Regions from separate parts of the Aquisalimonas sp. 2447 genome, predicted to be linked through region 2. Evidence: predicted binding sites of a transcription regulator. Region 2 holds the regulator's gene; each other region holds the start of a gene.
The links. The regulator sigma-54, encoded in region 2, starts transcription at its own class of promoters, with help from an activator protein. The targets are predictions, from matches to a motif close to TGGCANGNTNCNTGCTT.
Positions count from the first base shown of each region.

Region 1: KU884_RS07980 (CmpA/NrtA family ABC transporter substrate-binding protein) is a predicted target of sigma-54. The motif match lies at 2,436-2,452, and genes of this name have one in related genera.
Region 3: KU884_RS05730 (DUF3305 domain-containing protein) is a predicted target of sigma-54. The motif match lies at 2,521-2,537, and genes of this name have one in related genera.

Region 1 covers NZ_CP050695.1:1,695,144-1,699,349, reverse strand. The annotation lists gene KU884_RS08000 (undecaprenyl-diphosphate phosphatase) at 1-768, shown strand, start outside; gene crcB (fluoride efflux transporter CrcB) at 786-1,181, shown strand; gene crcB (fluoride efflux transporter CrcB) at 1,178-1,579, shown strand; gene KU884_RS07985 (ANTAR domain-containing response regulator) at 1,723-2,298, shown strand; gene KU884_RS07980 (CmpA/NrtA family ABC transporter substrate-binding protein) at 2,606-4,027, shown strand; gene ntrB (nitrate ABC transporter permease) at 4,031-4,206, shown strand, end outside.
Region 2 covers NZ_CP050695.1:3,090,669-3,094,874, reverse strand. The annotation lists gene KU884_RS14650 (HPr kinase/phosphorylase) at 1-243, opposite strand, end outside; gene ptsN (PTS IIA-like nitrogen regulatory protein PtsN) at 240-713, opposite strand; gene hpf (ribosome hibernation-promoting factor, HPF/YfiA family) at 786-1,124, opposite strand; gene KU884_RS14635 (RNA polymerase factor sigma-54) at 1,177-2,760, opposite strand; gene lptB (LPS export ABC transporter ATP-binding protein) at 2,926-3,651, opposite strand; gene lptA (lipopolysaccharide transport periplasmic protein LptA) at 3,648-4,184, opposite strand; gene lptC (LPS export ABC transporter periplasmic protein LptC) at 4,168-4,206, opposite strand, start outside.
Region 3 covers NZ_CP050695.1:1,229,170-1,233,375, reverse strand. The annotation lists gene KU884_RS05740 (4Fe-4S binding protein) at 1-1,117, opposite strand, end outside; gene KU884_RS05735 (DUF3306 domain-containing protein) at 1,257-1,976, opposite strand; gene KU884_RS05730 (DUF3305 domain-containing protein) at 1,981-2,484, opposite strand; gene KU884_RS05725 (helix-turn-helix transcriptional regulator) at 2,889-3,836, shown strand; gene KU884_RS05720 (DUF6494 family protein) at 3,897-4,112, opposite strand; gene glp (gephyrin-like molybdotransferase Glp) at 4,162-4,206, shown strand, end outside.

The DNA of each region.
Region 1 (4,206 bases), 1.4 Mb from region 2:
CAGCACTGGCTGATCGCCGGCGGCGCCGACCTGCCAGCGCCGGACAGTGCGGAGATGATCCTGTTCGACCTGGTGGTTCACGTGGGCACACTGATCTCCATCGTGGTCGTCTTTCACCGCAGCCTCTTCCGCCTTATCCGCGACGGCTTCATTGGCCTGGCCCGCATGACCCGCGAACTCCGCCCGGTGCCGCTGACCATTCGGCTGGCCCTGCTGTGCGCCCTCTCCGTGCTGGCCACCGGCATCATCGGCATCACCTTCAAGCTGTTCTTCGAGGCCGTGTTCGCGCGGCCCGGGATGATTGCCGGCACCCTGGCCATTACCGGTGTCCTGCTGTGGATCACCGATCGTCTGCCGCCGCGGCCCAAGGGCCTGCGCGACATCCGCCCGACAACCGCCGTGGGGATCGGCATCGCTCAGGGCCTGTCGCTGATCCCCGGCATCAGCCGCAGCGGCATCACCATTGCCGCATCTCTGCTGTTCGGGCTGAAGCGGCGCTGGGCAGCGGAATACAGCTTTTTCCTGGCCATCCCCACCATCCTGGCGGCAACCCTGGTGCACTTCCTGGAGTTGCAGGCAGCCGGCGGTGCGACCCGGCTGGGCTGGATGGAAATGACGGTGGGACTGGTGGTCGCCGCAGTGGTGGGCACGTTCGCGCTGATGCTGGTGGTACGGCTGCTGTACCGTGCCAAGCTGCGGATCTTCTCCTGGTACCTCTGGCTCCTGGCCTTACTTGTCGCCTTCGGCGTCATCCCCATTACTCATTGAGCGGCGCGGTGGCAATAGTGACGACATACCTGGCCATTGCAACCGGCGGGGCCGTCGGCGGCGCACTGCGCTACCTGCTGGGTTCCCTGGTGGACCGTCGACATACAGGCCGGTTTCCCTGGGGGACGCTACTGGTTAACATCTCCGGCGCACTCGTGGCCGGCGCCCTGGCAGCGGCCTTTGCACAAGCGGGAACACTGAACACTACCGCGTCGGCCGCCCTGCTGATCGGCGTCTGCGGCAGCTACACCACGGTGTCTTCCTTCAGCCTGCAGGCTCTGACCCTGATGCAGTCCGGGCATGCCGGGCGCGCGGCACTCTATGTATTGCTCTCGGTGACCGGCTGTCTGCTGGCAGTGGCGGCTGGCCACGGTCTCGCTCTCAGCCTCGTGACCACGGGGGTCACAGCATGACCGCCAGCGGTGCCATGGCGGTGACCCTGGGCAGCGCCCTGGGCGCAGTCCTGCGCCAGGCCACCAGCGATGCTTTCGCCATCGCCGGGGCCGGCTTCCCTTGGGACACCCTGACCGTCAACGTCCTGGGTTCACTGATCATCGGCTGGCTCGCCGCACTCACGGTCGCGGAGTGCCGCCTGCCCCTGGGCGAGAATCGCAGGCTGTTTCTCATGGGCGGTGTCTGCGGCGGCTTCACCACGTTCTCGGTGTTCAGCCTGGAAACCCTGGCCCTGCTCCAGGCAGGCGCGTTGCCCCTCGCCATGGCGAACATTGCCGGCACCCTGATCGTTTGTCTGGGCGCCGTCTGGGTCGGCTTTGCCCTCGGCTCGCGCATGAACCATGGCCCCCGCCCCTGACCCATCCTCTGCACCACGCTGGCGCACGGATGCCAGCACCACCACCGCCATACGGGCATCTCCGCAAGGCACGAGGCTTGCAATGTCGTTACCGTGCAGTGACAAGCCACCAAGCAGCGGGTTGAACACCCTGGAGCATGCCCATGACGACCACAGTGATGCTGATTGATGAGTCCAGCGATCGAGCCGAGTGGTTGCGCGAGGCCCTGAACGATTCCGGCTACCGCGTTGTCGCCACCATCGCTCCCCACGAGGATCTGTATCAGCAGGTCAAGGAGATCGAGCCTGATGTCGTGATCATCGAAGCGGGCTCTGGCAAGCGTGACATTCTCGAGGGCCTCAGCGCGCGCACCCGCCGCTACCCGCGCCCGGTGGTTCTGCTCACCGAACACAACGACCCGGAGCTGATGAGCGAGGCCACGCGGGCGGGCATCAGCCCCTATGTCGTCGGTGGTCTGTCGGCCAGTGGCGTGCAGTCCATCATCAATGTCGCCATCAACCAGTTCCACGAGTTCGAAAAGCTGCGTAACGAGCTATCCGACACCCGGGCGCGGCTGGAGAACCAGCGCATCATGGAACAGGCCAAGTGCCTGCTCATGGAGCAGGATGGCCTGAGCGAGAACCAGGCCTATCACCTGCTGCGCAAGACCGCCATGGAGAAGAGCCGGGCCATCAGCGAGATCGCCCAGGCCTTCCTGCGCACCCGGGGCCGTGCCTAGTGTTTTGCATCGCACTCGGGTTAACGGACACCAGACGCGCACCAAATCCAGGCACGCCGCACCATGGCAGTGCATGATCTGAACCTCCAATCTCGCGAGGCAACCGTAAACCCCTGAACGCCAGGATACGAAAGTCCTGGCATGGGGTTTGCTATCCCACTCACGACAGCGGCAGAACCGGTCGTCGCCCCGAGCGACTCCCAATGGCGGGATGTACCGGCAACGCCACCGACCACCAGGCAGGGGTGCCGTCCATCGCACAAGCGATGGGGCACCCCTTTTTGTTTGCAGCAAAGAGGGCGAGACCATGAGCTTCAAATCCCTGGGTAATCCTTTCGACCCCGACACCGATCTGCGCCACGGCGCCGGCTGCTCCTGCACGAGCTGCCAGCCGGCGACCACGGCCGCCGACGAGGCCAAGGGCGACCCCACCCATGCCCATCAGCACGCGGCCACCGATGTCCCCGATGACCGCGAAAAGCTGATGGACCGGCTCATCGAGAGCGCGGTGGTGCGGGCCCTGTTTGCCCATCATGACCCCAGTCGCCGGCAGGTGCTGAAGATGATGGGCACCGGCACGTTCGCCGCCGCTCTCGGCTCCATGTTCCCGCTGGAAGCGGCCAAGGCTATGCTCAAGGATGATCTGGGTGAACCCGAGAAGAAGGACCTCAGTATCGGTTTCATTCCCATCACCTGCGCCACGCCCATCATTATGGCCCACCCCATGGGCTTCTATGAGCGCTACGGGCTGAACGTGGACGTCCGCCGGGAAGCCGGCTGGGCGGTGGTACGCGACAACTCCATGAACATGGAACATGACGCCGCGCACATGCTCACGCCCATGCCGCTGGCCATCACCATGGGTGCCGGCTCCAGTTCCATGCCCTTCCTGATGCCGGCCGTGGAGAACATCAACGGCCAGGCGATCACCCTGCGCATGGACCACAAGGACAAGCGCGACCCCAAGGACTGGAAGGGCTTCACCTTTGCCGTGCCCTTCGAGTACTCCATGCACAACTTCCTGCTGCGCTACTACGTGGCCGAGCATGGCCTGGATCCGGACAACGACATCTCCATCCGCGTGCTGCCGCCACCCGAGATGGTCGCCAACCTGCAGGCGGGCAACGTGGACGGGTACCTGGCGCCGGACCCCTTCAACCAGCGCGCGGTCTGGGACGAGGTGGGCTTCATTCACATGCTCACCAAGGAGATCTGGGACGGCCACCCGTGCTGCGCGTTCAGCACCAGTCGGCAGTTCGCGGAAGAGGCGCCCAACAGCTTCGGCGCCCTGTTCAAGGCCATCGTGGATGCCACCCACTACTCGTCGAACCACGACAACCGGGCGGAAATCGCGGAGGCGATCTCGGGGCGCAACTATCTCAACCAGCCCACCTCGGTGGTGGAACAGGTGCTCACCGGTCGCTATGCGGACGGTCTCGGCGAGGTGAAGAACGAGCCGGACCGCATCGATTTCGATCCCTTCCCCTGGCACTCCATGGGTGTCTGGATCCTCACGCAGATGAAGCGCTGGGGCTACATCGACGGCGATGTTGATTACAAGGGCGTTGCTGAAGACGTCTACCTGGCCACCGACTGCGGCAAGATCATGCGCGAACTCGGTTACGAGGCGCCGGATGTGACCTACAAGTCTCACACCATCATGGGCAAGGACTTCGATCCCGAAGAGCCGGAAGCCTATGTGGACAGCTTCGAGATCCGGAGGTCCTGATCCATGCTGACCAGCGAAAATCTCAAGGCGGCGCTGCTCAGCGTCGCCCTTCTCATCGTTCTCCTTGGTGCCTGGGAATGGAGCATTGAAGGGGCCATCGTGCCCATGGGCGATCAGGAACTGAGCGAGTACGAGCAGCTCACCGGGGGCAGTGGCGGTGGTTCCCGCATCCCGGCGCC
Region 2 (4,206 bases):
GCAGGGGCCCAGGCCGCGGATCTCCAGCATCCCCGCCAGGCTGCTCGGTGCATGGCCGCTAAGGACACCGTTGCGAACGGCCACGGTGACGCTGTCGTCCGCCACCAGCTGGTGGCCGCGGTCCAGCAGTTGCAGAGCCAGTTCGCTCTTGCCGATGCCGCTGTCGCCCTGCAGCAGGATGCCGTCCCCATGGATGGCGACCAGCACGCCCGGAATGGTGGTGGTGTTCCCGGTGCGGGTCATGCCTGTCCTGCGCCCGACTCCCACTCCGTGAGCAACTGGAACAGGGCCTGGGCGTCGGGTGCATTCCGAAGCCGGTTGCAGAACGACGCGTCGCTGAACATTTCCGCCAGCCGCGCCAGGATCTGCAGGTGTTCGTCGGTGAAGTGCTCCGGCACCACAAGGGCGAACAGGAGATCCACCGGTTCACCATCGAAGGCGTCGAAGTCGATGGCATCGCCGGTGCGGATGAATGCCGCTGCCGCCGCTTCGTTGCCGTCCATGCGCGCATGGGGCAGGGCAACACCGTGCCCGAGACCGGTGCTGCCGAGTTTCTCGCGGTTGATGAGCTTGTCGAAAATGGTCTGAGCGGACAGCGCGGGGTCGGAGGCGGCAACGAGGTCACTGAGGACTTCAAGCCCGCGCTTCTTGCTGGTGACGTCGACGTCACAGGCGACACGGTCCGGAGTGATCAGGTCGGCAATCTTGATCATGCTGTTCCACGCAGGGTCATGGCTGCGGCGTCCGTTATCGCCGGTGGCCGGAAAGGCCACCGGCGCAGGGTGTCAGTCCTCGTCGCCTTCACCCGCCGCCTTGGCCTGAGCCCCTTCGTTGCGGCGGTGATCGGTGACCTTTTCCTTGTGCTTCTTCACCTGGCGGTCGAGCTTCTCCACCAGACCGTCAATGGCAGCGTACATGTCCTGGGCGCTGGCGTCAGCGTACAGCTTGGCGCCACTGAGCTTCATGGTGGCCTCGGCCTTCTGGACGAGCTTCTCCACGGTCAGGATGACGTGGACATCCACGACATTGTCGAAATGGCGTTCCAGTTTGTCCATCTTCGCTTGCACGTAATCCCGCAGGGCGTCGGTGAGATCGATGTGGTGCCCGGTGACGTCTATCTGCATAAGGCCTCCTTGATGGCGCCCGCTCGGGCCGGGATATCGTGCATCCCGGAGCTCAGGCGATGCGTTTCCTGTCGTTGGACGAGGCAATGGACATGGATTCACGATACTTGGCTACGGTCCGTCGCGCCACATCGATTCCCTCGTTTTTGAGAATCTCCGCAAGTTTGCTGTCGCTGAGCGGCTTGCGCGGATCCTCGTCGCCGATCAGGCGGCGAATGCGCGCACGGATGGCGGTCGCCGAGCACTCGTCACCGTCGACGGTGTGCACATGGCTGGAGAAGAAATACTTGAACTCGAAGGTGCCCCGCGGGGTGTACATGTACTTCTGGGTGGTGATGCGCGAGATGGTGGATTCGTGCATTTCCACCTCTTCGGCCACCTCCCGCAGCACCAGAGGTTTCATGGACTCTTCGCCGTGCTCCAGGAACTCCTGCTGGTGGTTGACGATGCAGGTGGCGACCTTGAGCAGGGTCTCGTTGCGGCTCTGTAGACTCTTGATGAACCAGCGGGCCTCCTGCAGGTGCTGGCGCATGGTGGAGTTGTCGCTGCCCTGGTCGCCGCGCTTCACCAGCCCGGCGTAGTAGCTGTTCACCCGGATCTTGGGGGCGGCTTCGGGGTTGAGCTCGACCCGCCAGGCACCACGCTCCTTGCGCACATAGACGTCGGGGATGACGTACTCAGCCGGTGCGCTACTGATCTGCGAGCCGGGGCGCGGGTCAAGCGAGCGAACCAGGGCCAGCACCTCGCCCAGCTCGCCCTCGCTGATCTTCAGTTTGCGGGTCAGCTGGCTGACCTGACGGCTGCCGAGCAGATCCAGGTGGCGGTCCACGAGCAGCCGTGCTTCGTTCAGCCAGGGCGTGTCGTCGGGAAACTGGTCCAGCTGGACCAGTAGCGCCTCGCGGGGGTCCAAAGAGGCCACGCCGACCGGGTCGAAGCGCTGGATCAGGTGGCGCACCGCCTCGACTTCATCGGCCTCCACCGGCTCGTCCGAAGACACCGAGGCGCAGATGTCCTCGATGCTGACGCCGAGATAACCGTCGTCGCGGACGCCGTCGATGATGGCCTCGGCAATGGCCATGTCGCGATCACTGAAATGGGAGAGCTGGGCCTGCCACAACAGGTGCTCGTGGAGGCCACCACCGTCACCGGCGGTACGGTTTTCCCAGGTTTCCCGCTGTTCATCGTCGCTGCCGGCGGCACTGTACGAGGTGCTGCCGTCGTAGATGTCGTTCCAGTCGGAGTCCAGCGGCAGGTCTTCGGGGATATCGCTCTGCTGGTTTTCCGTGCTCAGCTCCGGTTCGCCGCTGTCGGTGGTTATCTCCGCGCCGGTAGCCTCGCTTGCGGCAGCCTCTGTGGACTCCGCATGCTCCCGGTTCTCGGCAGCCTCCGTGCGCTCGCCGCCGTCTTCGGCGTTGTTCTGGCTGTCTTCGCCGTCCGCGTTGCCGCTGCTGTCGAGTTCGGCATCGTCGGACTCGTCGAGATCGTCGGCGGGTTCCAGCATCAGGTTGGAGTCCAGCGCCTGCTGGATTTCCGTGCGTAGCTCAAGCGTGGAGAGCTGCAGCAGCTTGATGGCCTGCTGCAGTTGGGGGGTCATGGTGAGCTGCTGTCCGAGCTTGAGTTGTAGCGACTGTTTCATCGACAACGCGGGTCTCCCGCCGCCGTCGTGGGCAGCTGCTCGGACCGGATTCGGTGAATGCTGGTGTTATCCATGTCTCCCATCGTAACCGACTCAGGCCCGCGTTAGAACATTGGCGCGATACTTGCGTGACGGCATGTTGTCTCAGCGGGACCCGGGTCGCGTCTACAGCCGGAACTCCTCCCCCAGGTACACTTCGCGCACCTTGCGGTTGGCAAGGACCTCTTCGGAACTGCCCCTGGCAATGACTTCTCCCTGCGCGAGGATATAGGCGCGCTGACAGATGCCCAGGGTTTCACGCACGTTGTGATCGGTAATCAGGACGCCGATGTCCCGCTCCGCCAGGTGGCGGATGATGGCCTGGATATCCAGCACCGAGATGGGGTCGACACCGGCGAAGGGTTCATCCAGCAGGATGAAGCGCGGGTTGGCTGCAAGGGCGCGGGCGATTTCCACCCGGCGGCGCTCACCCCCGGAGAGACTGATGCCGGTCTGGTCGTGCAGGTGGGCAACACTGAACTCCTCGAGCAGTTCCTGGGCGCGCTCGCGACGCTGCTTGCGGTCCAGTTCCGGGCGCGTCTCCAGGATCGCCAACAGGTTGTCCATCACCGTGAGCTTGCGGAAAATGGATGCTTCCTGGGGTAGATACCCCACGCCGCGTCTGGCGCGCACATGCATGGGCAGGTCGGTGATGTCGTTGTCGTCGAGCAGGATGCGGCCACCGTCGGCCTGGACCAACCCCACCACCATGTAGAAGCAGGTGGTCTTGCCGGCGCCGTTGGGTCCGAGCAACCCGACGACCTCGCCGCTGGCCACGTCGATGGTCGCGCCGTGGACCACCGTCTTGCGCCGGTAGACCTTGGTCAGCTCCTCCGCCCGCAGCAGGCTCACTGGTCGTCTCCTTCCTCGTCCTCGTCGTCCGGGAAAAGGGTGATCTGCACGCGGCGGCCGGTATCGGGCTCGCCGCGGGCCTGCACCACGTCGGCGGCGACCTCGTACTCGATGCGTTCGCCGGAGAAGGTGTTGCGCCCCTGCACCAGGCGCGCTCCTTCCAGGAGAATGATGCGCTCCGGCCCGGCGGCGTGATACTCCATGCGTGGCGCCTCCGCCTCCACGGCGCGACGATCCTCCGTGGCCTGCTGGTTGTAGACGGCCGGCTCGCCCTCGACTACCACGTGATCCAGTGCCTGATCGCCCGCGTCGTCGCGGCTGAGATGCACAGTCATGCGGTCACCGGTGATGCGGCGGAAACCCCGGGTGAGGACGACGTTGCCGGTGTACACGCTGACACCGCGGGCGTTGTCGATCTCCGCCTGATCCGCGTCCAGGTCGATGGGCTCGGCCATGGCGACCGAAGTGGCGAGCAGCAGCACGCACGCCAGACCGACGCCAAGGCCGCCAGGGCGTTCAGTCAGGTGTTTCATAACGGCCACGGACCTCGGAGAG
Region 3 (4,206 bases), 1.9 Mb from region 2:
GCTCCCCGTAGCGCATCTGGATCCGGCCGGTGTCATGACCGAGCCCTTCCAGCAGGGAACGCGCGAACAGCAGCTGCGCCTCGAGTTCGCCACGCACGGTGGGCGGCACCTGGGCATGATCGAGAAGCTCCACTCGCGCCGCCCCGTAGGCCAGGGTGGAAAGCCAGGTGTCCATGCCCACGGAGCCGACCTCTTCCACGGCGAACGGCAGCACCTGCTCGGGCAGCTCGGCAGCCCCCTCGCGCAGCAGATCGAGTCCGTGGCTACTGTCGTAGAAAAGGACGACGGGATCCTCGCCGCCGCCATCGCGAAAGCGGGCAAGCATGGTGCGCACTGCGGACAGCGTATCCCTGGGGCCCGGATAGGCGTAGATAATTGCACCGGTGGGACAGGCTGTCGCACAGGTACCGCCGCCCTGACACAGATAGGGATCCACCTCCACCATATCGCCGATGGAACGGATGGCGTCGGTGGGACAGGCGTCCAGACAACGGGTACAGCCGGTGAGACCGCTGTCACCGTGAGCGCAGATATCCGGGCTGTAATTGAAGAACCGCGGCTTCTCGAACTCCCCGGTCATTTCCGGCATTTCCGCCAGCGCCCGCTCCAGCGCCTCGGCATCACCCCGGGGCGCGTAGTAACCGAAGGGTGGCAGGTCCATGCCCAGAGCCGGCTCCCGGCGCAGGTCCAGGACCAAATCGAAGTAGGGATGATCGTCGTTGGTCAGCGCGGCGAGGTCCAGATCTTCGCCCTGAGGCGTCTCCAGGTGGACACTGAACCGCCCGAGATGTCCCTGAAGCTCGGTCGCCTGCCCGTACACGAGCCGCACGTGCTGCTCGTCCTGCTGCGCGGCCCGGGCTCCGTCCGGCAACTCGCCGGGGGCCGGCGCGTCGGCAAGCACGGTGCAGTGCAGATGCCCGCGCAGACGGTCCGCGCACTCCAGACCGTCGACGGCAGAGCCGACAATGAGCACATAACCCGCTGAGCGATAGCCCACCAGGGACGTCGCTTCTGCCTCGTGGGCAAGCACCGCTTCCAAGGCAGCGCGCCGGGCGGCACCGGCAACGCCTGCATCGCGCAGCGCCAGGGTCGGCAACATCGACATCTCGTTAGTCATTCTCCTCCAGGCTGTAGTCGCCCTTATTGTGATCTGTCTGCAGTTTGAATATGCATGCTGCGTACCAATTCAGACGGCACCCAGCGGGAACGTCGCAGGCCTGAGGCACCCGCTCCCGGGGATCAGCGTAGAAACAGTGTTATACGCCCCCTCGGGAGCCTTGTGACTCCTCCTCACGGGCCTCCTCTGCATCTTCGGCGCCGGACTCCGGCGGCCTCTCACCACCTTCGACGGGACCATTTGATACAGAATGCCGCGACCCACCTGGGTCATTGTGACCCAGGTCGTCCGATTCCGGGGCATCATCCGACGCCTTATCATGACGCTCAACGCCGGCCTGCCGGGCCTCCGCATCCTCGCGGGCACTGGCCTCCAGGGCGTCCTGGCGCTCTTGGGCGCGATCCAGCTCCCGTTTCACGGCCCGGTGCATGTCGTGGGTCACGACGTTGCCGAGTTTCTCGTAGTTGGTGAAATCACCGGAATACTCCGCCATGAGGTCCACCTTGTTGAATTTGGCGGAGTGCCACAGCGTCCGAAGCGCAGCCAGCCGGACGGCCTGACTGACGCCCTTGGCAAAAAAGGCGCTGACGTCGGAGTCCGCACTCAGTTCCGATAGCGCCGGCATGTCGTCATCAGTCAGCTCATCGAAGCGCTTGCCGGTACGCGGATCGATGCGGGCATCTCCCTGGTCATCGGGCGCTGCGTCCGCACCTGCGGCATCCTCCGGGGCCGGTCTCGCCTCGGCGTGATGCTCCTGCGCTTCCTCCACGTCGTCCCCATGCACCTTGCGCCGGGACCAACGCTGCAGGAAACCAACGGCACCACCGTTTTCGTCGTCGGTAAGGGGGCGATCCGTCATCGCATTACTCCTCCCGCCGGCGTTTACCCTTGGGCTTGCGCGGCTCATAGTGATCCAGCACGAACTCCTCCAGCCAACGGTAGATTTCCGGTGGCATGGGCGCCTGCACCACATGCTCATGGGAATCCCGCAGTTCCGGCGCGTCGAGTTTCTGCGCCTCGTCCATGCTCAGGGTGACGAGGAACGGCTGAAACTCACCGGGCGCGGCATAACGACCAACCACGAACACCGCCGGAGGATCATTGCGGATGTTGAGCGCGTAGTCATCCACGTAACGCTTGCGCAGGTGCAGCCGGAAACCTTTCCACAGGTAGAGGCGCAGGCCTTCACCATCCCGCACCAGTTCCTGCTGCGGTTGCGCCGCTTCAAAGCGGGCGCCGGAGAGGATGCCGTCGACCCGGGAGCGCCACTGACCGTCGACCTGCTCCGAGGCCATCATCAGCCCCACTGGAATGGACGTCACACCATGATAGGACGCCGGTTTCGCGCCTTCCTGCAATGAATTCATTGAATGCCCTCACCGCACGGTCTTTCCAGCTATTCAATGCAAGCAGGGTGCCATCGCCCCTCATCCGGGCGCCACGTCGGCCAGGCCTCTGATTCCCTTCGTCCAGGAGGACCGTCCGCCGGTCGCGACGCGTCACACCTGCGCGTCGGCGAACGGAACCATGGCGACACAATGCACCAATCCCCTTCGCCACTGGGTCATTTCATCTCGCACTCGCCAGTTCACCGGTACCACCGGGACAGCCACCTCCCCATGCGCTGTGGCTTGTCTGGCCGCCATGCGGCCAGGCGCCCCGAGGGCACGGTTCTTGAATTGCCCCGCACCATGCAGGCGTGCGGCGCCACGCGCACGCTGCTCAGCGGCTCCCCGTTCAGCGGTACTGGCGAGGCCAGGCAGGAGGTCCCATGAGCCCTGAATCCACCGGGCACCCCGCAGTTGACTCGCGGCAACCGGGCACTGCCGTAGAACCGCCCCGTTTCATGAACGTTCACGAGACGGCGGCCTATCTGCGACTGAACGAAAAGAAGATCTACGCGCTGGCCGGCGAGGGTCGCCTGCCGGCCACCAAGGCCACAGGCAAGTGGCTGTTTCCCAGAGACCTGGTGGATCAGTGGCTGATGGAGTCCAGTTACGGGGGGGTACTCACCGACCGCATCGCCGTGGTCGGTGGCTGCGACCCGCTGCTGCGTTTTGTCAGCGAGGCGGTCACCGCCGCCACCGGGGACCAGGCACTGATCTGCTACACCGGCACCGGGACGCGCCAGGGTCTGTGCCAACTGGCCCGCCGCCGGGCGGACGTGTGCAGCATCCACTGGGGACCACTGGCAGAAAGCCACCGGCGGCATGCCGCGCTACTGCGGAGTCACCCGCAGCACCGGGAATGGATCCTGGTTCGCGCCTTCGCCCGCGAGCAGGGACTCATGGTTCGTCCGGACGCACGTTGCGATGCAGAGGAAGCCTTCGCAACCCTGGAACGCTGGGTCATGCGCCAGGACGGCTCCGGCAGCGACCGTTTTCTGCTGGATGCCCTGGCGGAACGCGGCTTGAACAGCGCCCATGTCCGCGCCCGTAGCCACCATACCGCCCTTTCCGAGAGCGAGGCTGCGGCACGCGTCGCCGCGGATGAGGCGGATGCGGCGCCGGGGAGTCGGGGCGCCGCCATAAGCCACGGCCTGGCCTTCATTCCCCTGGGCTGGGAAGCGGTGGATCTGGCCATGACGCGGGGAGTCTACTTCCGGGTTCTTCTTCGCCGGATCCTTGAGACCCTGCTGGAGCCGGCCTGCCAGGAACGGGCACGGGAGCTGGGCGGTTACAGCTTCGGTGACAGCGGCCACCTGATCTGGGCCGCGTGACCTCGTGCTCTGTCTCACAAGCGCCGGCCATTACTACTAACCTTGAAGGTTAGTAACCGTTCAGGAATCCTCGCCCAGCTGCAGCTGCCCGGAAACCGTGTGCTTCAGCGCCAGGCCGTCCACTTCCAGGGTCATGCGAATCCCCAGATTCTCATCCCCGCTGAGCGAGCCGCTTTCCAGCGCATGCTCCAGGGCCCGCTCAATCTCCTGCTGGGAGGTGACCCCGAACTGCTTGAGGCATTTCCGGATCTGCACATTCAGGGCATCATCACTCATCATCTACTCCGCTGGCCATTAGCAACCATTCAGGTGTTACACGCGCATCATGAACGAAAGCGATCACACAGTTCAAAACGACCAGTCCTGCCAG